2 regions of the Streptomyces sp. CA2R106 genome follow, and region 2 is predicted to be linked to the other one. Evidence: riboswitches for the same ligand, from Rfam matches in the RefSeq annotation. Region 2 holds a riboswitch; the other holds the start of a gene.

Region 1 (11,298 bases), on a different contig from region 2:
TCCAGCACGGTGCGGTCCGGGTCGAGGGTCTCGTGCTCCTGCGCGTAGTAGCCGAGCTTGAGGCCGTGGCCGGGGGTGACGGCGCCGGTGTCGGGCTGCTCCACCCCGGCCAGCAACCGCAGCAGCGTGGTCTTGCCGGCGCCGTTCAGCCCGAGGATGACCACGCGTGAGCCGCGGTCGATGGCCAGGTCGACGTCGGTGAAGATCTCCAGCGAGCCGTAGGACTTCGAGAGCCCTTCGGCCATCAGGGGGGTCTTGCCGCACGGCGCCGGGTCGGGGAAGCGCAGTTTCGCGACCTTGTCGGCCTGCCGGACCTCTTCCAGCCCGGACAGCAGCTTCTCCGCCCGGCGCGCCATGTTCTGCGCGGCAACGGTCTTGGTGGCCTTCGCGCGCATCTTGTCGGCCTGCGAATTCAGCGCGGCGGCCTTCTTCTCGGCATTCGCGCGCTCGCGGTGGCGCCGCTTCTCGTCGGCTTCCCGCTGCTGCTGGTAGAGCTTCCAGCCCATGTTGTAGACGTCGATACGGGAGCGGTTGGCGTCGAGATAGAAGACCTTGTTGACGACCGTCTCGATCAGGTCGGTGTCGTGGGAGATGACGATGAATCCGCCGCGGTAGGACTTGAGGTAGTCCCGCAGCCAGGTGATGGAGTCGGCGTCGAGGTGGTTGGTGGGCTCGTCGAGCAGCAGCGTGTCGGCGTCGGAGAACAGGATGCGGGCCAGTTCGACCCGGCGCCGCTGCCCGCCGGACAGGGTGCGCAGCGGCTGGCCGAGCACCCGGTCGGGCAGGCCGAGCGCGGCGGCGATGGTGGCGGCCTCGGCCTCGGCGGCGTATCCGCCCTTGGTGAGGAATTCCGTTTCCAGCCGCGAGTATTTCTTCATCGCGTTCTCGCGGGTGGCGCCCTTGCCGTTGGCCATCCGCTCCTCGTTCTCGCGCATTTTGCGCAGCACCACGTCCAGGCCGCGGGCGGACAGCACCCGGTCGCTGGCGATGGTCTCGAGGTCGCCGGCGCGCGGGTCCTGCGGGAGGTAGCCGACCTCGCCGGAGTTGGTGACGCTTCCGGCGGCGGGCTGGCCCTCGCCGGCCAGCACCTTGGTGAGGGTGGTCTTGCCGGCGCCGTTCCGGCCGACCAGGCCGATCCGGTCGCCCTTGGCGACGCGGAAGGAGGCGGATTCGATGAGGATGCGGGCGCCGGCGCGCAACTCGATGCCGGTGGCAGTGATCACGGGTGAAGCTCCAGGGCGATGGGCGCCGCGCCAGGCGGCAGCGGAGGACGAGAGGTCCGGGGGCGCGGCGGCGCGAAGGCGTCGGAAGCCGGCCCGCGGACTGCGGTCGGGGCGGGCGCCGTGACCGGTGGGTCGGCGCCGCGGCTGGTCGACTCGGCTAATCGAGGAGCAGAACTGCCATAGGTGCATTCTACGACCGACCCGCAACCGCTTTTCCCGGCTCCGCCGCCACGGCTGCGCGCACCCGCCGGGCACATCGCCCATACTCGGACATGTGCCAGTGACGGGCACTGGCCGCCCTCGGGAAGGGAGACCACCCATGACCGGCCGGCTCAGCGTCTGCCCCGCCCTGCGGTACCAGGACGCGAAGGGCGCCATCGCGCTGCTGAAGGACACGTTCGGCTTCACCGAGGTCGCCGTGTACGAGAACGACGACGGCACCGTCGCCCACGCCGAACTCGCCCACGGCAACGGCATCGTGATGCTCGGCACCGCCACGGACGAAGGCGCGTACGGGCAGGCCGCCCAGCACCTGGGGCCCACCTCGGTCTACGTGGCGGTCGACGACGTCGACGCGCACTACGCCCGTACGGCGGCCGCCGGCGCGAAGATCGTGGCGCCGCTCACCGACAAGGACTACGGTTCGCGCGACTACGTGGTCCGGGACGCGGAGGGGAACCTGTGGTGCTTCGGCACCTACGCGCCCGAACTCCCATCGTCGTAGGGCCTGTTCACGCCTCGCCGGTGTGCACCTGGAACGCCGCCTTGCGCATCGCCTTCGCCAGCGCGGGGTCGGGGTGCGCGGCGGCGAGGGCGACCAGGACCTGCACGGTGCGGGGGTGGCCGGCCCGCCGCACCTCCTGGAGCAGCCCGGGCACCGAGCCCTGGACGGCCGTCTCCAGGTGGCTGACGAGCAGGTGCTCGTCGCCGTGGTCGGCGACCGCGGCGGCGGTGTCCACCCACAGCCAGGTGGCCTCCTCGCGGCTCAGCAGCCCGGTCGCGGTGTCCGGGTCGCCGCCGTCCAACTCCGCCAGCCACAGCACCGCGTAGGGGCGCAGTGTCGGTTCGTTGACGACCGCGCGCACCGCCGCCTCCGCCGGGTCGCCGACCACGCGCAGCGCCTCGAAGGCCAGCCCGCGCAGCAGCGCGTCCTCGCCGCGGGCGGTCTCCAGCAGCTCGGCGACGGCCGGCGCGACCGGGCGGGCGGCCAGCCACGCGCGGTACTCGGCGCGGGCCGGCCCCGGGGACAGGCGGGCGCAGGCGCGCAGCATCGTCTCGGCGGACTGCTCCATGTTCCCCGCCGGGCCCTGGGCGGCCACGCAGATCTGCTCCAGCTTGACCCACACCGCCCAGCTGCCCAGCGCGGTCAGCGCGGCCTCGTCCGGGCGCTTCGGGTCGCGCGGGCGCAGCGCGCCCACGTCGGTGGCGGCTTCCAGCACCCAGTCCAGCAGGGCGGGCAGCGGGTCGCCCGCGGCGGGCGGTTCGTGCCGCTCGGTGCGCAGTTCGGCGACGCGCTGCCGCAGCAGGTCCAGCAGCGTGTCCAGCGGCACCGGGCCCTGCGAGAGGTGCAGGAAGGAGAGCAACTGCGGTGCGGCCTCGATGACTTCGGCGACCAGGGCGGGGTCGGCGCCCAGCGCGCCGCCGGTGTCGGCACCGGCGGCACCATCGGCACCGTCGACACCGTCGACACCGTCTCCCCGCGTGTCGGGCGCGAGGAACGGGTGGGCGAGGGACCAGGCGTCGAACAGGGCCACCCAGCCGCGCAGCACCGCGGTGTCGTCGGTGTCCCAGGCGCGCAGCCGCCAGCCGGGGCGGGCGGTGCCGCGGTGCAGCTCGATCAGGCCGGACAGCCGGGCCCGGTCCCAGGCGGTGCGGACCTGGCCGGGGGTCAGCCCGAGGTCGGCCGCGGCCTGGGCGACGGTGCCGTCCGGCAGTATCCCGGTCGGCCCCGCGGTGCCGGGGCCGGTGCCGGCCCACCGCGCGAGCCGTACCGCGGCGGCGAGTTCGGCCCTGGCGACGTGGGCGAGTTCGGGGATCGAGGGGGTGCCCTCGGGGGGGCGCGCCGGTCGCGACCTGCGCGTCGTGGCGGTCCTGCGGGCCGCGGTGAGCGGCCGGCGGGGGACGAGGCGGAGCGGAGTGTCTCGCGGGATACGGGACGTCACCTGATCAGTCTCGCCGCTCAGCACCCAGAATCCCAAACCCGACTGTGAACGCGCTCACATGAGCGGGGTCAGAAAGCGGCGCAGCGTCTCCTCGTACGCGGCCGGGTCGGCGTTCCACATCGCGGTGTGGGCGGCGCCGGGCACCGTGTGCAGGGATGCCTTGCCGGGGTAGCGGGCGGCGAGCGCGCGCGAGGCGGACCAGGGGGCGAAGGTGTCGTCGGGGCCGTGCACGATCAGCGTCGGTACGTCCAGGCCGGCCGGCCCGCCCGCTTCCGTTTCTGCGGTTTCCTCCGCGGAGCGGGGGCCCTGCGCGCCGGTACGGCCCTGCGCGGCGCGGACGGCGAGCGGCGTGACGGCGGCGGGCAGGCCGCGGGCGCGGACCGCCGCGGTGACCGTGGCGCGCCAGTCCAGCACCGGCGAGTCCAGGACGAGGCCGGCGACCTTGTCGGCCGACGGGGAGCGGCGCAGGGCCCGCAGCGCCATCGCCGCGCCGGTGGACCAGCCGTACAGCACCAGGGCCGTCGCGCCGTGCGCCACCGCGTGGCGCATCGCCGCGTCCAGGTCGCGCCACTCGGTGGCGCCGAGGTGGCCGATACGGTCCGGGGAGGCGGGGGCGCCCGCGTCGTTGCGGTACGTCGGGACCAGGACCGGCAGCCGGAAGCGGTGCAGGGCGGGCAGGACCGCGAGGGCCTGCTCGCGGGTGGCGCCCACGCCGTGCACCGCGATCACCCAGATCGAGCGGGCGCCGGGTACGTACCAGGCGGGCATCGGGCCCAGTTCGCCCTCGACCTCCACGTCGTGGAACTCCAGGCCGCACGCGGTCCGCGGGTCGCCCGCGTACGCCTGCGGGGTCAGCCGGACGAACGCGCCCGCGTCCACGGTGCCCTTCCCCGTGCCGAGCAGTTCCCTGGTCACGGAGCGGCCGTCGGTCCTGAGCACCCGGCCCACCGTCGCGTGCACGCCCGGGCCGCTCAGGCCGTACACCCCCGGGCGGCCCGACTCCGTGGTGCGGGTCAGCACGACCTCGTGCGGCGTCACGCTGTGCACCGTCACCGCCCCGCCCGGTGGCGGGCCCGCCACCCCCGGGTTCAGGGCGAACCTCGATCCGTACCGGCCCGCCGCCAATGCGGCCGCGCCGGCACTCACCACTGTCGTGGCCGCCACGGCCACCGCGTGTCGAAAGCGCATCACCCTCACTCTGCTACCCCCTCCGGGCGGGCGCCACCGCACCCGACGTGTGCCCCCTCCCACGGGGGTGCCGGGACCTTCCGGCCCGTGGGTGGCTGGTCGCGCAGTTCCCCGCGCCCCTGGAAACGCTTCTGGTCTTCCGCGGCGGGGCTCCGCACGGGGTGCCCCTGCTGTCCGGTTCCCGGACCTTGCGGCCGGTGGTGGGCTGGTCGCGCAGTTCCCCGCGCCCCTGGAATGCTTCTGGTCCTTCCGGAGCAAGCCGACGTCCCTCCTGCACCGGGTCAGGTCACTCCGGTAGGACCAGGTAGCTACCCAGGGGCGCGGGGAACGGCGCGACAAGCCACCCACTCACCGCAAGGTCCGGGAGCCGTCGGACAGGGGCACCCCCGGGCGGGCCCGCACCACGGGGTACCCGGGCGTGCTCAGGGGCGCGGGGAACGGCGCGACAAGCCACCCACGGGCCGGAAGGTCCCGGCACGGGGAGACGGGGGCACCCGGGGGGTCAGGGTTGGCCGTAACCACGGAACTTGATTGCCGCGGCTTCGAGTTCCGCGGGGGTGAGGGTCGTGGGAGTGGAGCCCGTGGAGGTCGCGGTGAGCCAGACGCGGCACATCCATTCGAGCTGGGCGCCGCGGTCGTAGGCGCGGTCGAGGGTGTCGCCGAGACTGATCATCCCGTGGTTGCGCATGAGGCAGGCGGTGCGGTCGCCGCGGAGGGCGTGGAGGACGGCGTCGGCGAGTTCGGGGGTGCCGTAGAGGGCGTAGTCGGCGACGCGGACGGGTCCGCCGAGCTCCGCGGCCATGTAGTGGACGGCGGGCAGCTCGGCGACGAGCGTGGAGACGGCGGTGGCGTGCGGTGCGTGGGTGTGGACGACCGCCCGCGCGGGGGTGCCGCGGTAGACGGCGAGGTGGAGCGGGAGTTCGCTGGTCGGTCTGAGCTCGCCGCGCACCTGGCGCCCGCTGGCGAGGTCGACGCCGACGAGGTCGCCGGGCCCGAGCCGGTGGTAGGGCACGCCGGTGGGGGTGACCAGGACGAGGTCGTCGCCGACGAGGGCGGAGACGTTGCCGGAGGTGCCGACCACGAGGCCGTCCGCGACGGTGCGGCGGGCCGCGTCGACCACGTCGGACCAGGTCTGCTGTGCTGCGTCGTGCACGGGAACCCCTTGCTGCCGTTGGTGCCGCTGATACCGGTTCGAGGGTGCCACGGGCGGACCGACCACCAAAGAGCACGGATTACAGCTCGCTTCACCGGTCCGCGGGATCACGCAGGAGTGCGCCAGGGCGTCGTGCCGACCGCTCCCGATCGCTCCGCACCCCTTCCCGATCCCCTCGCGTTCACCGATGATTCATGTCAGCACTCCGAGTCTGCCGTGAGTTCACCTTCCGTTCATCAATGCTCCGTACGTTCACCTCGCCACTGCCCGACCGAACGATTGCTGGGCCCATGGAACACATCACGCTCCTGATCGGACTCGTGATCGCCACCGCTCTCGTCTTCGACTTCACCAACGGCTTCCACGACACCGCCAACGCCATGGCGACCACCATCTCGACGGGGGCCCTCGGACCCCGCGTCGCGGTGGGCATGTCAGCCGTACTCAACCTGGTCGGCGCCTTCCTGTCGGTGGAGGTCGCCAAGACGATCTCCGGCGGGATCATCGACGAGTCGGCCGGCATCAGACCCGCGATGATCTTCGCCGCACTGGTCGGCGCGATCGTGTGGAACCTGGTGACCTGGCTGGCCGGGCTCCCCTCCAGCTCCTCGCACGCGCTCTTCGGCGGACTGATCGGCGCCACCCTCGTCTCGGTCGGCGCGCACGGCGTGCACGGGGACGCGGTCGTCATGAAAGTGATCATTCCGGCAGTGGCCGCGCCCGTCGTGGCCGGCCTCGCCTCGATGCTCGCCACCCGGCTCACCTACCGGCTCGGCCGCGCCGCCGATCCGGCGGCCACCTCGCGCGGCTACCGGGTCGGGCAGATCGCCTCCGCCGGGCTCGTGTCCCTCGCGCACGGCACCAATGACGCGCAGAAGACGATGGGCGTCATCACCCTCACGCTCATCGCCGGCGGTTCGCTCGCGCCCGGGTCCGACCCGCCGCTGTGGGTCATCTGCGCGGCCGGCACCGCGATCGCGCTGGGCACGTACATCGGCGGCTGGCGGATCATCAGGACCGTCGGCCGCGGCATCACCGACATCCAGCCGCAGCAGGGGTTCGCGGCGCAGACCGGCGCCGCGGCGACGATCCTGGCGTCCTCACACCTGGGGTTCGCGCTGTCGACGACGCAGGTCTGCTCCGGGTCGGTACTCGGGGCCGGGCTCGGGCGGCGCGGGGCGGTGGTTCACTGGGGCACCGCCGGGCGCATGGTCGCCGCGTGGGCGCTCACCCTTCCCGCGGCCGGGCTGGTCGCCGGCGCCGCGGCCTACCTCGCCGACCGCGGGACCTGGGGGGTCACCACGGTCGGCGTGATCGGCCTCGCGGTGTGCGCGGTGGTCCGTACGGCGGCCCGCCGCAAGCCGGTCACGCACGCGAACGTCAACGACGCCGCGGCCGCCGAGGCCCCCGTCCCGGCCACGGTCCCGGTCCCGGCCGCACCGGCCGTCCACCTCGCCCCCACCACCCCCGCCGTCCGTCTCGTCCCGGTCACCGTGGTCGACAGCGCCTCCGAGCCCGCGGCCGAGCCGCAACCCGCCCCCGGGCCCGCCGTTCCGGCGGCCTCCCCCGTCCCGCCTCCCGCCTCCGCTCCCACCACGGTCTGAAAGGGCACGCCATGAGCATCGACTGGCACGCGCTCGGCACGGTCCTCGCGGTCACACTGCTGTCCACCGTCGGCCTCGTCGGGGTCTTCACGCTCGGCATCGTCGGGCTCTCCCGCCCCTCGTCCGCCCAGGGCACCGCGCTCCTGACGCGCACCGGCGCCTACCTGTGCTTCGCGGCCTGCGCCGCCGCCGTCGCCTACGGCATCCACCTCATAGCCGGCTGAGCGCACCCTCCCTCCGCCGTCACCCCGGCCCGCCGCCGGGACCCGCCACCTGGGTCCCGGCGGCGGGCTGTTCGCATGCCGGCGCCCGCGGGCCCCTCTCCTGTTTTCGCCGATAACACTCTGACCGAATCATCGATCCCCATCTGTGTTATCGTTGATCTCGTCAGATCGTATCGACGAAAACAAGGAGGACGCCATGTCCACCAGCGCCACCCCTGTCCGCGTCGCCCTGGTCACCGGTGGGTCCGGTGGCATCGGCCGGGCCGTCGTCCGGCGGCTCGCCCGCGACGGGTACGCCCTGGGCATCCACTACGCCGGCAACAAGGCCGCCGCCGAGGCGCTCGCCGAGGAGATCACGGGCGCCGGGGGCCGGGCCGTCACCGTCGGCGGCGACGTCGCCGACGAGCACGCCATGGCCGCCGCCTTCGACACCGTGGAGGCCGCCTTCGGCGGGCTGGACGCCGTCGTGCACACCGCCGGCGTGATGCGGCTGAAGCCGATCGTCGACCTGGACCTCGCGGAGCTGGACGCGGTGCACCGCACCAACATCCGCGGCAGCTTCGTGGTCGACCAGCAGGCCGCCCGCCGGCTGCGCGCGGGCGGGGCCATCGTGAACCTCTCGACCTCCGTCGTGGGGCTCCAGTTCCCCGGCTACGGGGCCTACACCGCCAGCAAGGGCGCCGTCGAGGCGCTGACCCTGATCCTCGCCCGCGAGCTGCGCGGCCGGGACATCACCGTCAACGCGATCGCCCCCGGGCCCACCGCCACACCGCTGTTCATGGCCGGCAAGGACCAGGAGACCGTCGACCGCCTCGCGGCCCAGCCCCCGCTGGAGCGCCTGGGCACCCCCGAGGACATCGCCGAGGTGGCCGCCTTCCTGGCCGGCCCCGCCGGCCACTGGATCAACGGCCAGACCGTCCGCGCCAACGGCGGAATCATCTAGGAGGCAGGAACAGCCATGACACCAGCCACGACACACCGCACCGGTCCGAAGGTCATCGTCGTCACCGGCGCCTCCAGCGGCATCGGCAACCTCGCCGCCCGCTTCCTGGCCGGGGCCGGGCACACCGTCTACGCGGGCATGCGCGCCACCGCCGACCGCAACGCCCCCCGCGTGGCCGAACTCGCCGCGTACGCAGAGGCGGAGGGCGTGGACGTGCGCGGCATCGAGATGGACGTGCAGGACCAGGCGTCCGTCGACGCGGCGATCGAGCAGGTCACCGCCGAGCAGGGCCGGCTGGACGTGGTCGTCCACAACGCCGGCCACATGGCGCTGGGCCCGGCCGAGGCGTTCACCCCCGAACAGCTCGCCGCGCTCTACGACGCCAACGTCCTGTCCACCCAGCGCGTCAACCGCGCCGCGCTGCCGCACCTGCGCCGCCAGGGCGAGGGGCTGCTGGTGTGGGTGGGGTCGTCCTCCACCCGCGGCGGCCACCCGCCGTTCCTCGCCCCGTACTTCGCGGCGAAGGCGGGCATGGACGCACTGGCCGAGAGCTACGCCGCCGAGCTGGTCCGGTTCGGCATCGACACCGTCATCGTGGTGCCGGGAGCCTACCCGTCGGGCACCAACCACTTCGCCCACGCGGCCCGGCCGGCCGACACCGTACGGGACACCGCGTACGACGAGGCGTACGGCGCGGTGCGCGACTCCATGGCGCAGGCGCTCACCGACCTCTTCCCCGCGGGGCGGACCGTGGACGAGGTCGCGGACGAGATCGTCCGGGTGGTCGGACTGCCGCAGGGCGAGCGGCCGTTCCGCACCCACATCGACCCCAGCCGCGACGGCAGCGAGGTCGTGTCCGCGGTCAGCGACCGCATCCGCGCGGAGTTCTACCACCGCATCGGCATCCAGGAGCTGCTTCCCGAGCACGCCTCCCTCTGAGCCGGCCGCGCGCCCACCCGTCGGCGCGGGGCCGCAAAGCCGCAGGCAGGCCCGGTTGACGGGGTTTCTCCGGGCGTGGTGAACTGCCGGGAGCAATGCGGCGGCAGGAGAGGAAGTCGGTGCGAATCCGACGCGGTCCCGCCACTGTCACCGGGGAGTGCACTCCCGAAGCTGGAGGCCACGGCCGGCGCACGCCGGCGGGAAGGCCCGGGAGTGCGTTGATCCGGGAGCCAGGAGACTCTCACCGCCGGTCACGTCGAGCCAGGGCGCGGACCCTGAGTGAGGACTTCGCCATGCCCTGCACGCAGGCGGCACCCGCCCTGGCGGCCGCCGGTACCCGGATATCCGCGGCATGAGCGGCCGCCACCGTGCCTACGCGTACGGCGCCGCACTCGGCTTCCTCGGCGACCTCCTGATCGGCGACCCGCGCCGCGGCCACCCGGTGGCCGGGTTCGGGCGGGCCGCCGGCGCCCTGGAACAGCGCATGTGGCGCGACGACCGGGGCGCCGGCAGCGCGTACGCGGCGCTGTGCGTGGGCGGCGCGGTGGCCGCGGCCGCCGTCGCCGATCGGGCGGCCCGGCGCCGCCCGCTGCTGGGCGCGGCGCTGGCCGCGGCGGCCACCTGGTCGGTGCTGGGCGGCACTTCGCTCGCCCGGGAGGCCCGCACGATCGGCGCGGCGCTTCAGGCGGGCGACCTGGCCGCCGCCCGGGACCGGCTGCCGCACCTGTGCGGGCGGGACCCGGCCGCGCTGGACGCCGACGCGCTGGCGCGGGCGGTGGTGGAGTCGGTCGCGGAGAACACCTCGGACGCGGTGGTCGGCGCCCTGGTGTGGGGCGGGCTCGCGGGGGTGCCCGGGCTGGTCGGCTTCCGTGCCGCCAACACGCTGGACGCGATGGTCGGCCACCGCTCCCCGCGGCACCTGCGCTTCGGGTGGGCGGCCGCCCGGCTGGACGACGCGGCCGGCTACCCCGGCGCGCGGCTGACCGCCCTGCTCGCCGCGCTGGCCGGGCCGTATCCGCGCAGCGCGCTGGCCACCGCGCGCCGGGACGGGCCGCGGCACCCCTCGCCCAACGCCGGGCCGGTCGAGGCCGCGTTCGCGGGGGCGCTGCGGGTGCGGCTGGGCGGCACCCTGGCGTACGGGGGGCGGGTCGAGCACCGGCCGGTGCTGGGCGCGGGGTTCCGGCCGCCGCGGCCGGCCGACATCGGGCGCGCGGTGCGGCTGTCCCGCCGGGTCGGCGCGCTCGCGCTGGGCGCGTCGGTGCTGCTGTCGGCGGCCCGCGGCCGGACCGGCAGGAGGGGTGCGCGGTGAAGGGGCTGATGGTCGCCGGGACCGGTTCGGACACCGGCAAGAGCGTGGTGACCGCGGGGATCTGCCGGTGGCTGACCCGGCAGGGCCTGCGGGTGGCGCCGTTCAAGGGCCAGAACATGTCGCTCAACTCGTACGTGACCCGGGAGGGCGCCGAGATCGGCCGGGCGCAGGCGATGCAGGCGCAGGCGGCCGGGGTGGAGCCGTCGGCGCTGATGAACCCGGTGCTGCTCAAGCCGGGCGGCGAGCAGCGCAGCCAGGTGGTGGTGCTGGGCAGGCCGGTCGGCGAGCTGAGCGCGCGCGGCTACCACGGCGGCAAGCAGGCGGAGTTGCTCGGCACCGTGGTGGACTGCCTCCAGGAGCTGGGCCGTACGCACGACGCGGTGGTCTGCGAGGGCGCGGGCAGCCCCGCGGAGATCAACCTGCGCCGTACCGACATCGTCAACATGGCGGTGGCCAGGAGCGCGCGGCTGCCGGTGGTCGTGGTGGGCGACATCGACCGCGGCGGCGTCTTCGCGTCCTTCTACGGCACGACGGCGCTGCTCGCGAAGGAGGA
Region 2 (11,298 bases):
CGGTTCGGGGGCCGCCCGTGGAGCGGGGTGCCCGAGCGGGAGCGGCGTGCGGCGCGGCCCCGTATCCAGACGGTGCAGCAGGACCCGCTCGGCTCCTTCGACCCGCGCTACGGCGTGGAGCGGGTGGTGGGTGAGGCGGTGGCCCGGGCCGGGGTGCGCGGCCGGGCCGAACGCCGGTCCCGGGCCGCGGAGTTGCTGGACCTGGTGGGGTTGCCGGCGGCCGTGCTGCGGCGGCGGCCGGCCGAACTGTCCGGCGGGCAGCGGCAGCGGGTGGCGATCGCCCGGGCGCTGGCCACCGCGCCGGACGTCGTGGTCTGCGACGAGCCGGTCTCGGCGCTGGACGTCTCCGTGCAGGCGCAGATCCTGGACCTGCTCGCCGACGTCCGGGACGAGACGGGCGTGGCGCTGCTGTTCATCTCGCACGACCTGGCGGTGGTGCGGCACGTCAGCGACCGGGTGGCGGTCATGAAGGACGGGCGGGTGGTGGAGACCGGGCCGGTGGAGGAGGTGTTCGCGGCGCCGTCGCACCCGTACACGCGGGCGCTGCTGTCGGCGGCGGCACCGGGGGGCGCGGCGGCCGGGGTAACGGGGTCCGGGTCTACGGCCGCCGGGGACGCGAAGCCCGGCGGCGCCTCGGCCGGGGCGCCGGTGTCCCCGCTGCACGGCTCCGGTTCCGCCTGACCGCCGCGCCGCGGCGCCGCTGAAAGGGCCCTGGGCCACGGGATGTTCCGTGGCCCAGGGCCCTTTTCTGCGTGCCCGCGGTCCGGGGGCGGTCAGGCGCCCGCGGCCTCCGGCTGCGCCGGGGTGTCGGCCGGGGCCGGGCGCGCCGGCGGCGGCACGAAGTCCTTCTGCCGGATCAGCAGCGCGCTGAGCACCGCCGAGACGATCGCCACGACCGCGCCGATCCACAGGATCAGGTTGAGCCCGCCGGTGAAGCCGTGGTGCGCGCTGCGGGTGGTGAACACGGTGCCGAGCACCGCGATCGCGGTGGCCAGGCCGACCTGCCGGGCGGTGGCGTTCACCCCGGAGGCGACCCCGGCCTGGGCCGGGGCGACCACGCCGACCGCGGTGGAGGCCAGCGGCACCGTGACCATGCCCGCGCCCAGCCCGGAGACGATCATCCCGGCGAGCAGGTGCGTCCACGTCGAGGACTCCGTCACCCCGGTCATCAGCACGATGCCGACGGCGATGAGCACGAACCCGGCGCTGATCATCAACCGCACCGGCACCGCGGAACTCAGCCGCCCGGCGGTGGTGGACGCCACGAACATCGCGCCGGTCAGCGCCAGCAGCCGCAGCCCGGCCTGCGCGGGCGTGTAGTGCAGGTCCTGCTGGAGGTAGAGCACGAGGTAGGTGATGAGCGCGTAGATCGAGGCGTTGAGGCCGAACGCGGCCACCAGCCCGCCGTTGAAGGTGGGTTTGCGGAACAGCGTCAGGTCCAGCATGGGGTGCGCGGTGCGCCGCTCCTGGACGCCGAACGCGGCCAGCAGCACCGCCGCGCCCGCCAGCGTGCCCCACACCTTCGCCTGCGACCAGCCGTCGGAGGCGTTGATCAGCCCGTACAGCAGCAGTGACAGGCCGCCGCTGAAGGCCACGAACCCGGCCCAGTCCGGCCGGGCGGCCGACGGGTTGCGGGACTCCTCCAGCTTCAGCAGGGTGATCGCCACCACGGCGACGCCGATCGGCACGTTGACCCAGAAGATCCAGTGCCAGCTCAGGCCGCTGGTGAGCGCGCCGCCCAGCACCGGGCCGACGGCGACCGCGATGCCGAGGATGCCGCCGTAGATGCCGAAGGCCAGGCCCCGTTCACGGCCCTGGAACGCCTGGCTGAGCAGCGCCAGCGAGGTCGCCCACACCACGGCGCCGCCGATGCCCTGGCCGGCCCGGGCCAGCGCCAGGAAGAGCGGGCCGGTGGCCAGGCCGCACAGCAGCGAGCCGATCGTGAAGACCGCGGTGCCCGCCGCGTACAGCCGCCGCCTGCCCCATAAGTCGGCGAGCGAGCCGCCGGTCAGCAGCCCGGCCGCCAGGGCCAGCGCGTAGGCGTCGATGACCCATTGCAGGTCGGACAGCGACGAGTGGAAGTCGTCACTGATGTCGGGCAGGGCCACGTTCACGATGGTGATGTCCAGGACGAGCATGAACACTCCGGCCACCACGGCCACGAGCGTCCACCATTTGCGTGCCATGCGGGATCTCTTCCTCTCGGATCAGGTCAGGTGGGGCCCGCCGGGCCGCGGCTTCGCGGCTCGGCGGGCCCGCGGGGCCGGGTCAGGCCCGGGCGAACTCGGCGCGCACCAGCGGGGCCACCTCGGCGGCGAAGCGCTCGCGGTCCTCCGCGTGGTCCAGGCCGAACAGCAGCGGGAAGGTGAACCCGGCGCGCACCACGGCCGCGAGTTGCTCGGCCACCTGCTGCGACGACCCGGCGACGACGCGCCCGCCGGCGGCGGGCCCGCCCAGGCGGATCTGCACGTTGCAGGCGCAGGTGAGGCTGTCCGGGTCGCGTCCGGCCGCGCGGGCGGCGGCCCGCACCCGGTCCCGCAGCGCCACCGCCTCGGTCAGGCTGAGGCGTTGCAGCGAAGGCAGCCAGCCGTCCGCGAGGCGCCCGGTGACGGCCAGCGCCCGCGGTCCGTAGGTGCCCAGCCACACCGGGACGGGGTGCGCGGGGCGCGGCTCGATGCGGGCGTCCTGGACGGAGAAGTGCCGGCCGCGGAACGTCGTCCGGGGCTGCCGCCACAGGGCGCGGATGATCTGCACGGCCTCGTCGAGGGCCGCGACCTTCTCGCCCGGTGTGCGGGTGCTCAGCCCGAAGGCGGCGAACTCGGCCTCGTAGCCGCCGTTGCCCAGGCCCAGCACCAGCCGCCCGCCGGAGAGCCGGTCGAGGGACTCGGCCATCTTCGCCAGGACCGCGGGGGCGCGGTAGGGCAGTCCGAGTACGTCGGTGGCCAGGGTGATCCGGTCGGTCGCGGCGGCCAGGAAGCTCAGCGCGGTCCACGGCTCCCAGGTGGCGCGGTCGCTGTGCAGGTGGTCGCTGAGCGCGAACAGGTCGTAGCCGAGCTGTTCGGCGTGGCGTGCCTCGGCCACCAGCAGGTCGGGGTCGGGGCCGCGGTAGTGGGAGACGAGGCCGAAGCCGAGCTGCGTTCCTTCGACGGGGCTCATCGCGCGGCCTCCCCGGTCGCGGGCGCTCCGGTCACGGGCGCTCCGGTCGCGGGCGCTCCGGTTCCGTCGGCCGCGAACGGCCGGGTGCCTTGCACCACCGGGCGGTCCGGGTCGGCCGACCACGCCGACCAGGAGCCGACGAAGAGCGCGGCGTCCGGCAGCCCGGCCAGTTCCACGGCGAGCAGGTTGTGGCAGGCGGTGACGCCCGAGCCGCAGTGGAACACCACCTCCTCGGCCGCGGTCAGGCCGAGTGCGGCGAACCGGGCGCGCAGTTCGGCGGGCGGGCGGAAGAGGCCGCCGGCGGTGAGGTTGTCCTGCCAGGGGGCGCTCAGCGCGCCGGGCAGGTGCCCGGTGCGGGTCTCCCCGGCGTGGGCGTCGGCGCCCGAGTAGCGGGCGGCGGCGCGGGAGTCCAGGAGCAGGGCGGTCGGCGTGCGGCCGGCCGCGGCCGCCTCGTCGGCGTCGCGCAGCAGGTGGGCCGGCCACGGCGTCACCTCGCGGGTCACCGGCGCCCGGGTCACCGGTCCGGTCTCCAGGGTGCCGTCCCACGCGGCCAGGCCGCCGTCGAGCAGGGCGGCCCGGCGGCCGGTGCGCCGCAGCAGCCACACCAGGCGCGCGGCGAACCCACCGCCCTGGTCGTCGTAGGCGACCACCACGCTGTCGTCGGCGATGCCGAGCCGGCCGAGCCGCGCGGCGAACTCCTCGGCCGCGGGCAGCGGGTGGCGGCCGCCGGCCGCGGTGCCGGGCGCGGCCAGGTCGGTGTCGACGTCCACCCATACGGCGCCGGGGAGGTGCCCGGCGAGGTAGGCGTCGCGGCCGGAGCGGCCGTCGAGGTACCAGCGGACGTCGGCGAGTACGAGGGCGCCGTCCGAGGCAGGGCCCGGGGTGCCGTCCGAGGCGGTGTCCGGGGTGGCCGCCGTACGCTCCCGTACCCAGGCGGTCGGGACGACCGGCGGTATCTGCGGGGCGGTGCGCGCGGGTATGTGCGCGGGTATGCCGTCCGGGGTGCTCATACGGCGCCCCCGACCTGGGCGACCGAGGGGGCCGGAGCGGCCGGGCGTGCGGCGACGGTGCCGCCGGTGGGGCGGTCCGCGCCGAGGCCCGCGACCTGCGGGATCACGTCGGAGGCCACCAGCTCCATGGCGCGGGCGACCTTGGCGTGCGGGATGCCGCCGATGTCGACGGACAGCAGGTGCAGGTCGTGGCCCCACAGGTCGTGGAGCCGGCCGAGCTTGTCGACCACCTCGGCGGGGCTGCCGCAGATCGCCGAGCCGGGGCCCACCAGGTCGTCGAAGTCGAAGGCGAGCGGTCGGGCGCCGACCGGCAGCTTCGCGCCGCGGAAGTAGTTGGCGTAGTACTCCCGCCACTGCTCGCGGGCCTGCGCGGTGGTGTCGGCGACGAAGACGTGGCTGGCGGCGCCGGTGCGCGCCTGCTCGGCCGGGCGGCCGGCCTTGGCCCACAGCTCGCGGTAGAGCGCGAACATCGGGGCGTGGGTCTGCGGCGGGCGGGCGGTGGTGCCGAAGACCATCGGCAGCCCGGTCTCGACCGCCAGGTGCACCGAGTCCGGCTTGGAGCCGCCGCTGACCCACACCGGCGGCCGCGCCTGGTACAGCCGCGGCTGCACCCGCACCGCGTCCAGCGGCGGGCGGAAGGCGCCCTGCCAGGTCACCTCGGGCTCGTCCTCGGACCACAGGCGCAGCAGGAGTTCGAGGTTCTCCCGCTTGCGGTCGGCCTTGCTCTCCGGCGGCTGGGCGAAGACGGTGTAGGGGTCGGGGAAGAAGGAGGCGCCCGCGATGAGCTGGAGCCGCCCGCCGGAGAGCTGGTCGAGCGTCGCGTAGTCCTCGGCGACCAGCACCGGGTCGCGGTTGGCGACCAGCGTGGTGCCGGTGGCCAGGGTGATGGTGGAGGTGCGGGCGGCTATCGCCGCGAGCACCACCGGGGGCGCCGATATGACGTCGCGCTCCCCGAAGTGGTGCTCCCCCACGGTGAACCAGGAGAAGCCGAGCCGCTCGGCGAGCACCGCGCTGCGGACCACCTCGTCGAGGCGCTCGGCCTGGGAGACGCGGTGCCCGGTGAAGGGGTCGCTGAGTAGGGTGCCGAAAGTGATGGTCCCGATATCCATGTGCACGGTCCTCTGGCGGGTTGACGGAAAGCCCTCAAAGTAAAGTACAACGTGCATGGTAAATTGGGCAACGGACGACGACCCGTATCGGAGGCTTCCCCTGAGTACCCCACCGACGGCCCCCGCCCGCAAGGCGGCACCGGAGCGCCCCGGCCCCGCCCGTACCGGCGGACGGGCCGGCAAGCGCGACGCCATCACCCAGGGCGCCCGGACCGTCTTCGGCCGCGAGGGCTACAGCCGCACCAGCATCGAGGCGATCGCCGCCGAGGCCGGCGTGTCCACGCGCACCATCTACAACCACTTCGAGGGCAAGGACCAGCTCTTCTCCGACGTGGTCCACGACAGCGCCGGGCAGGTCGCGGACGCGTTCGTCGCGACCGTCGAGAAGCAGGTGACCGGCACCGACCCGCGCGCCGACCTGCTCGCGCTCGGCCGCGCCTTCGTCGGCCAGCGCACCCAGTTCCCCGAGCACTTCGCGATGATCCGGCAGATCAAGGCCGAGGTGCAGCACTTCCCCGCCGCCGTGATCGACGCCTGGCAGCAGGCCGGGCCGCAGCGCGTCCAGCGGGAGGTCGCCCGGCGGCTGGAGCAGCTCGCCGGCGCCGGGCTGCTGCGCATCCCCGAACCCGCCCGCGCCACCGTGCACTTCATCGCCCTGGTGACCTCGGAGATCACCATCCGCCCGCACGGCAGCCCGCCGCTGGGCGCGGCCGAGATCCGCGACTGCGTCACCCGCGCCGTCGACGCCTTCCTGCACGGCTACGGCACCGACCGCCCGTCCTGACCCCCGCTCCGCACTCCCCTCGCGCGGCCCTTCCCGTCAACTCCGGGCGGGGCCGCGGCCGTTGGCACCGGGCCCTGCCCCCGCGCCGGTGCGGGCCCTCCGCGCCCTGTGATCCGCCCGGCCGGGCGGGGCGGCGCGTTTGGTAGCGTGCGCGTGCCGTGGTGCACGGGAAACCGGTCGGAAGCCGGTGCGGCCCTCGCCACTGTAGTCGCGGAGTTCCGCGGCCCTGCGCCGACCGTCCCCACGACGGTCGGGGCCACTGGGCGGACCGGCAACGGACGCCTGGGAAGGCCGGCCGTGGAGCGTCGACGCGAAAGCCAGGAGACCGGCCACGGCGCGACATCTTCCACGAGGGTTTGGAGTACACGTGCCGAGCAGCGCCCTGCGCCCGTTCCGCCATATCAGCCGTCTCATACGCCCCGGCGCCCGGGCCCGCACCCGCCCGCTACGGCTGCCGGCCGCCGCCGCGGCCCTGCTGGCCACCGGGTGCCTGGCCGCCTGCACGGGGGCGCCCGCCGCGAACGGCCCGGCGTCCTCCGCCACCGCGCGCAACAGCACCGCCCCCGTCAGCGTGCGCAGTTGCGGCGTGGCCACCACCGTCGCCGCGCCCCCGAAGCGGCTGGTCACCCTCAACGAGGGCGCCACCGAGGTCGCCCTCGCGCTGGGCCTCCAGTCGCGGATGGCCGGCACCGCCTACCTCGACGACACGATCCCGGCGAAGTGGAAGGCCGCCTACGACTCCGTGCCGGTGCTCAGCAAGGAGTACCCGTCCAAGGAGAAGCTCCTCGCCGCGCGCCCCGACTTCCTCTACGCCTCCTACACCAGCGCCTTCACCGGCAAGGTCGCCGGCACCCGCGCCGAGCTGGCCGCCGAGCACATCGGCTCCTATCTGTCGCCCTTCGGCTGCGCGGACGCGAAGCAGGTGCCCGCCGCGTCGTTCGAGGCGGTGTGGGGCGAACTCGCCGACATCGCCGCGGTCTTCGGGGTGCCGCAGCGGGGGGCCGCGATCGAGCGGCAGCAGAAGACGGCGCTGGCCGCACTGGCCGCCCAGGGCGCGGGCAAGGGCCTGGACGTGCTCTGGTACGACTCCGGCACCAAGTCCCCCTACGTCGGGGCCGGCCACGGCGGACCGCAGGCCGTCCTGGACGCGGTCGGCGCGCACAACGTGTTCGGCACCCTGAAAGGCGGCTGGCAGAACGTGAGCTGGGAGCAGGTGGCCGCCGCCGACCCGGACGCCATCGTGCTCGCGGACGCGAGCTGGGACAGTGCCGCGGCCAAGATCTCCTATCTGGAGCACGACCCCGTGCTGAGCCGGCTCACCGCGGTGCGCCGGCGCGCGTTCGTCGTCGTGCCGTTCTCGGAGTCGACGCCCGGCGTGCTCCTGGCGGACGGCGCGTCCCGGGTCTCGGCCGGTCTGGCCGCACTGCCCGCCGCGTCGTGACGGCCGCGGACCGTACGCGTACGCGTACGCCCGACCGCGCCCGCGACCGTACGGCGGCCCGCGCGGCGGCGGTGCTGGCCGCGGCCGCGGTGGCGCTGCTGGCGGTGTGCCTGCTCGGCCTCGCGATCGGGTCGGTGCACGAGCCGCCGCGAGTGGTGGCCGACGTCCTGCTGCGGCGGCTGGGCCTGGGCGACCACCATGTGACGCTGCTGGACGACCAGATCGTCTGGCAGCTGCGGCTGCCGCGGGTGGTGGGTGCGGCGGCCACCGGCGCCGGGCTCGCGGTGTGCGGCGCGGTGCTCCAGACGCTCACCGGCAACGACCTCGCCGACCCCTACCTGCTGGGCATCTCCGACGGCGCCGCCGTCGGCGCGGTCACCGTACTGGTGCTCGGCGTCGGCGCGTCCGGCGCGGCGTCCGCCGGTGCGCTGCCGGTCGCCGCGTTCGCAGGGGCGCTGCTCGCGGCGGCGCTCGTCATGGCGCTGGCCGGTGCGGGGTCCTGGTCGCTGTCCGGGACCCGCACGGTCCTCGCCGGGGTCGCGGTGGGGCAGATGTGCGCGGCGTTCACCTCGTTCGTGGTGCTCGTCCTGGGCGACCGGGACGCCGCCCGCGGTGTCATGGAGTGGACGCTCGGCTCGGTGGCCGGGGTGCGGTGGCACACGGCGCTGTTCCTCGCGGCGGTCGCTGTCGCCGGGACGGCGGTGGCGCTCGCCGCGGCCCGGGACCTGGACGCCTTCGCTTTCGGCGAGACCGCGGCACGCTCCTTCGGCGTTCCGGTGGAACGGCTGCGGTGGCTCCTGGTCGGCACCTGCGCCCTGGTGACGGCCTGCCTGGTGGCCGAGACCGGCGTCATCGGCTTCGTCGGCCTCGTGGTCCCGCACGTCGTCCGCCTGCTGTGCGGCCCGGGGCACGCGGTCCTGCTGCCGGCCTCCGCGCTGCTCGGCGCGGCCCTCCTGGTCGGCAGCGACCTGCTCGCCCGGTCCGTCCTGCCCGACCAGGAGATCCCGGTCGGCGTGATCACCGCGGGGCTGGGCGCCCCCTTCTTCGCCGCCCTCCTCCGCCGCCGCACCCGCACCGCGGCCCCCGCGGGAGCCCACCCATGACCGCGGCCCGGCGCCCCCTCCCCCACCCGAACCACCACGCGAGCCCGCACATGACCGCCAGGCAACAGCCCCACCCCGGGCAGGTATCCGCCACGGGCGGAGGGCGGCCGCCGTTCGCCCCGCGCCACCACCTCGCCGGACCCGCCGTGCGGGGCCGGGCGTGAGCGCCCGGGAGCCGGTGGTGCTGGGGTGCGCCGGGGTCGGGGTGCGGGTCGGGGACGCCGTGCTGCTGGAGGACGTCGCGCTCGACTTCGCCCCCGGCCGGCTGACCGGCCTGCTCGGGCCGAACGGCGCCGGGAAGACCACGCTGCTGCGGGTCCTGGCCGGGCTGGGGCGGCCCGGCCGGGGGCGGGTCGAGCTGGACGGGCAGGACCTGTACGCGCTGCCGGCCCGGCGCAGGGCGCGGCGGGTGGCGTTCATGGAGCAGCAGGCGGACACCGGCCTGCCCCTGACGGCCCAACAGGTGATCGAGCTGGGCCGGACCCCGCACCGCGGCCGGTGGCCGGTGCCGCCGGGCTCGGCCGCGGCGGCGCGGGAGCAGGCCGTACTGGCCGGGGCGGTGGCCGCCGCCGATGCCGGCGCCCTGCTCGACCGGAGCTGGTCGTCGCTGTCCGGGGGCGAGCGCCAGCGGGTCCAGCTCGCCCGGGCGCTGGCGCAGGAGCCCGATGTGCTCCTGCTGGACGAGCCGGCCAACCACCTGGACCTGCGGCACCAGTTGGCGTTCATGGAGACGGTCCGCGCTCTGGGCGTCACCGCGGTGGCCGCGCTGCACGACCTCGAACTCGCGGCCGCCTACTGCGCGGACATCGCCGTCCTGCACGGCGGCCGGCTGGTCGCGCACGGCCCGGTGGAGCAGGTGCTCACCGCGGAACTGGTCGGGCGCGTGTACGGGGTGGACGTGACCGTGGCGCGCCATCCGGTGCACGACCGCCCGCATGTGCGGTGGAACGGCGTACTGCGCGGGGCGGACGCGTCATGAGCCTGGTGCTGGTCGGCATGTCGGCGGTGGAGGCGGGCCGCCGGGCCGAACTGCTGGCCCTGGCCCGGCGCTCCGGCGCCACGATCGCCTTCCTCCAGCAGGGCGAGCCGTCGCTCACGGCCGAGTTGGCCCGGCTGGCGGACGCGCGGACCACGGAAGAGGGCACCGGCACCGGCGGCGCCCCCGTCGTCCTCGTCGGGGTCCGGCTGGGCGGCGGCGGGCCGGGGCCGTCCTGGCTGCGCCGGGTCGCCGCGTACTGGTGGCGGGAGCACGGCGGCCCGCGCCCGGAGGTGCGGGTGGGCGCGAAGCTCGCCGGGGACCTGGCGGAGGTCGCCGCGGCCGCGGCCACCGCGCGGCCGGTCACCGGCGAGGAGCCCGGCCTGACCTCGGCCGCCTGGGCGGAGGTGCCCGGACACCGCCACCAGGTCCTGGTGTGCCGCGGCCCGCGCTGCACCGCGAAGGGCGCGGACGCGACCCTGCGCGCCCTGGTCGGGGGGCTCGGCGCGCACGGGCTCGGCGACGACGACGTGCTGGTGACGCAGACCGGCTGCCAGTTCCCCTGCAACCAGGCACCGGTGGTCAGCGTGCAGCCCGACGACGTCTGGTACGGCCGGGTGGACCCGGCGGCGGCCGCGGCGATCGTGGCCGCCCACCTCGCCGGCGGCCGCCCCGAGGCGGAGCACCGCCTGCCCCGGCACCGCGCCGGCCCGCCGTCCCACCCACCGGACTTTGCCGGGTGCTAAGTTTGCACAGCGCAAGGTTTTTGTTGCATCATGCAAACGTGCTGACGCCTGCCGACCTCCCGCCCGAGCGCCCCGCCTCCCCCGCCACCCCCGCCACCGCGGACGCCGCTCTGGACGCCGCTCTGGCCGCCACCGCGGGCGCTGTCCGCGTCGGCCGCGGTCCGGCCGCCCTGCTGACGGCGCTGCGGGAGGCGAAGGGCGGGCTGCTGGTGCTGGCCCTGGCGGTCGGGTGCGGGGCGGGCGCGGGCGCGATCGCGTTCCGCTGGCTGATCGGGACCTTCACCCGCGCGCTGTCCGGCCACACGGACTACTCCGCCGCCGGCCGCGCCGCCAATCCGCACGTGCCCTGGCTCGGGCACTGGTTCGTGCTGCTCGCCCCGGTGCTGGCCGGCCTGGTCTACGGCCCGCTGGTGCAGCGCTTCGCCCGCGAGGCCCGCGGCCACGGCGTCCCCGAGGTGATGTACGCCGTCGCGCGCCGCGGCGGGCGGATCGCGCCGCAGGTCGCCGTGGTGAAGTCGCTGGCGTCCGCGCTGTGCATGGGCGGCGGCGGCTCGGTCGGCCGCGAGGGCCCGATCGTGCAGATCGGCTCCGCGCTGGGCTCCACGCTCGGCCGCGCGGTGCGGGTCGCCGAGGACCGGATGCGGGTGCTGGTCGCCTGCGGCGCGGCCGGCGGCATCGCGGCCACCTTCAACGCACCGCTGGCCGGGGTGTTCTTCGCGATGGAGCTGATCCTGCGGGACTTCACCGCCGAGTCGTTCGGCATGGTCGTCCTGGCCTCGGTCACCGCGAGCGTCATCGGCCGCGCCGCGTTCGGCGACGAGCCGTTCCTGCACCTGCCCGCCTTCACCGTGACCCACCTCTCGCAGTACCTGCTCTTCGCCCTGCTCGGCGTACTGGCCGGCGCCGTCGGCGTCGCCTTCACCCGGGTCCTGTACCGGGTGGAGGACGCCTGCGACTGGGCCTGGCGCGGCCC

What was found. A riboswitch is a leader RNA that binds a small molecule or an ion and turns the genes downstream of it on or off. The one in region 2 is predicted to bind cobalamin.
Region 1: it holds a riboswitch for cobalamin, as region 2 does, so the genes downstream of both, WA788_RS08120 (cobalamin biosynthesis protein) here and WA788_RS07155 (ABC transporter substrate-binding protein) in region 2, are expected to answer to the same signal.

The regions. Positions count from the first base shown of each region.
Region 1 covers NZ_JBAGKC010000004.1:41,432-52,729, forward strand. The annotation lists gene WA788_RS08075 (ABC-F family ATP-binding cassette domain-containing protein) at 1-1,223, opposite strand, end outside; gene WA788_RS08080 (VOC family protein) at 1,543-1,947, shown strand; gene WA788_RS08085 (hypothetical protein) at 1,955-3,385, opposite strand; gene WA788_RS08090 (alpha/beta hydrolase) at 3,440-4,573, opposite strand; gene WA788_RS08095 (class II aldolase/adducin family protein) at 5,076-5,726, opposite strand; gene WA788_RS08100 (inorganic phosphate transporter) at 6,017-7,330, shown strand; gene WA788_RS08105 (hypothetical protein) at 7,342-7,554, shown strand; gene WA788_RS08110 (SDR family oxidoreductase) at 7,751-8,497, shown strand; gene WA788_RS08115 (SDR family oxidoreductase) at 8,513-9,436, shown strand; cobalamin riboswitch at 9,546-9,677, shown strand; gene WA788_RS08120 (cobalamin biosynthesis protein) at 9,789-10,745, shown strand; gene WA788_RS08125 (cobyric acid synthase) at 10,754-11,298, shown strand, end outside.
Region 2 covers NZ_JBAGKC010000003.1:342,422-353,719, forward strand. The annotation lists gene WA788_RS07125 (ABC transporter ATP-binding protein) at 1-681, shown strand, start outside; gene WA788_RS07130 (MFS transporter) at 774-2,186, opposite strand; gene WA788_RS07135 (LLM class flavin-dependent oxidoreductase) at 2,269-3,156, opposite strand; gene WA788_RS07140 (sulfurtransferase) at 3,153-4,166, opposite strand; gene WA788_RS07145 (LLM class flavin-dependent oxidoreductase) at 4,163-5,275, opposite strand; gene WA788_RS07150 (TetR/AcrR family transcriptional regulator) at 5,331-6,059, shown strand; cobalamin riboswitch at 6,202-6,407, shown strand; gene WA788_RS07155 (ABC transporter substrate-binding protein) at 6,427-7,500, shown strand; gene WA788_RS07160 (FecCD family ABC transporter permease) at 7,497-8,603, shown strand; gene WA788_RS07165 (ABC transporter ATP-binding protein) at 8,764-9,582, shown strand; gene WA788_RS07170 ((2Fe-2S) ferredoxin domain-containing protein) at 9,579-10,325, shown strand; gene WA788_RS07175 (chloride channel protein) at 10,532-11,298, shown strand, end outside.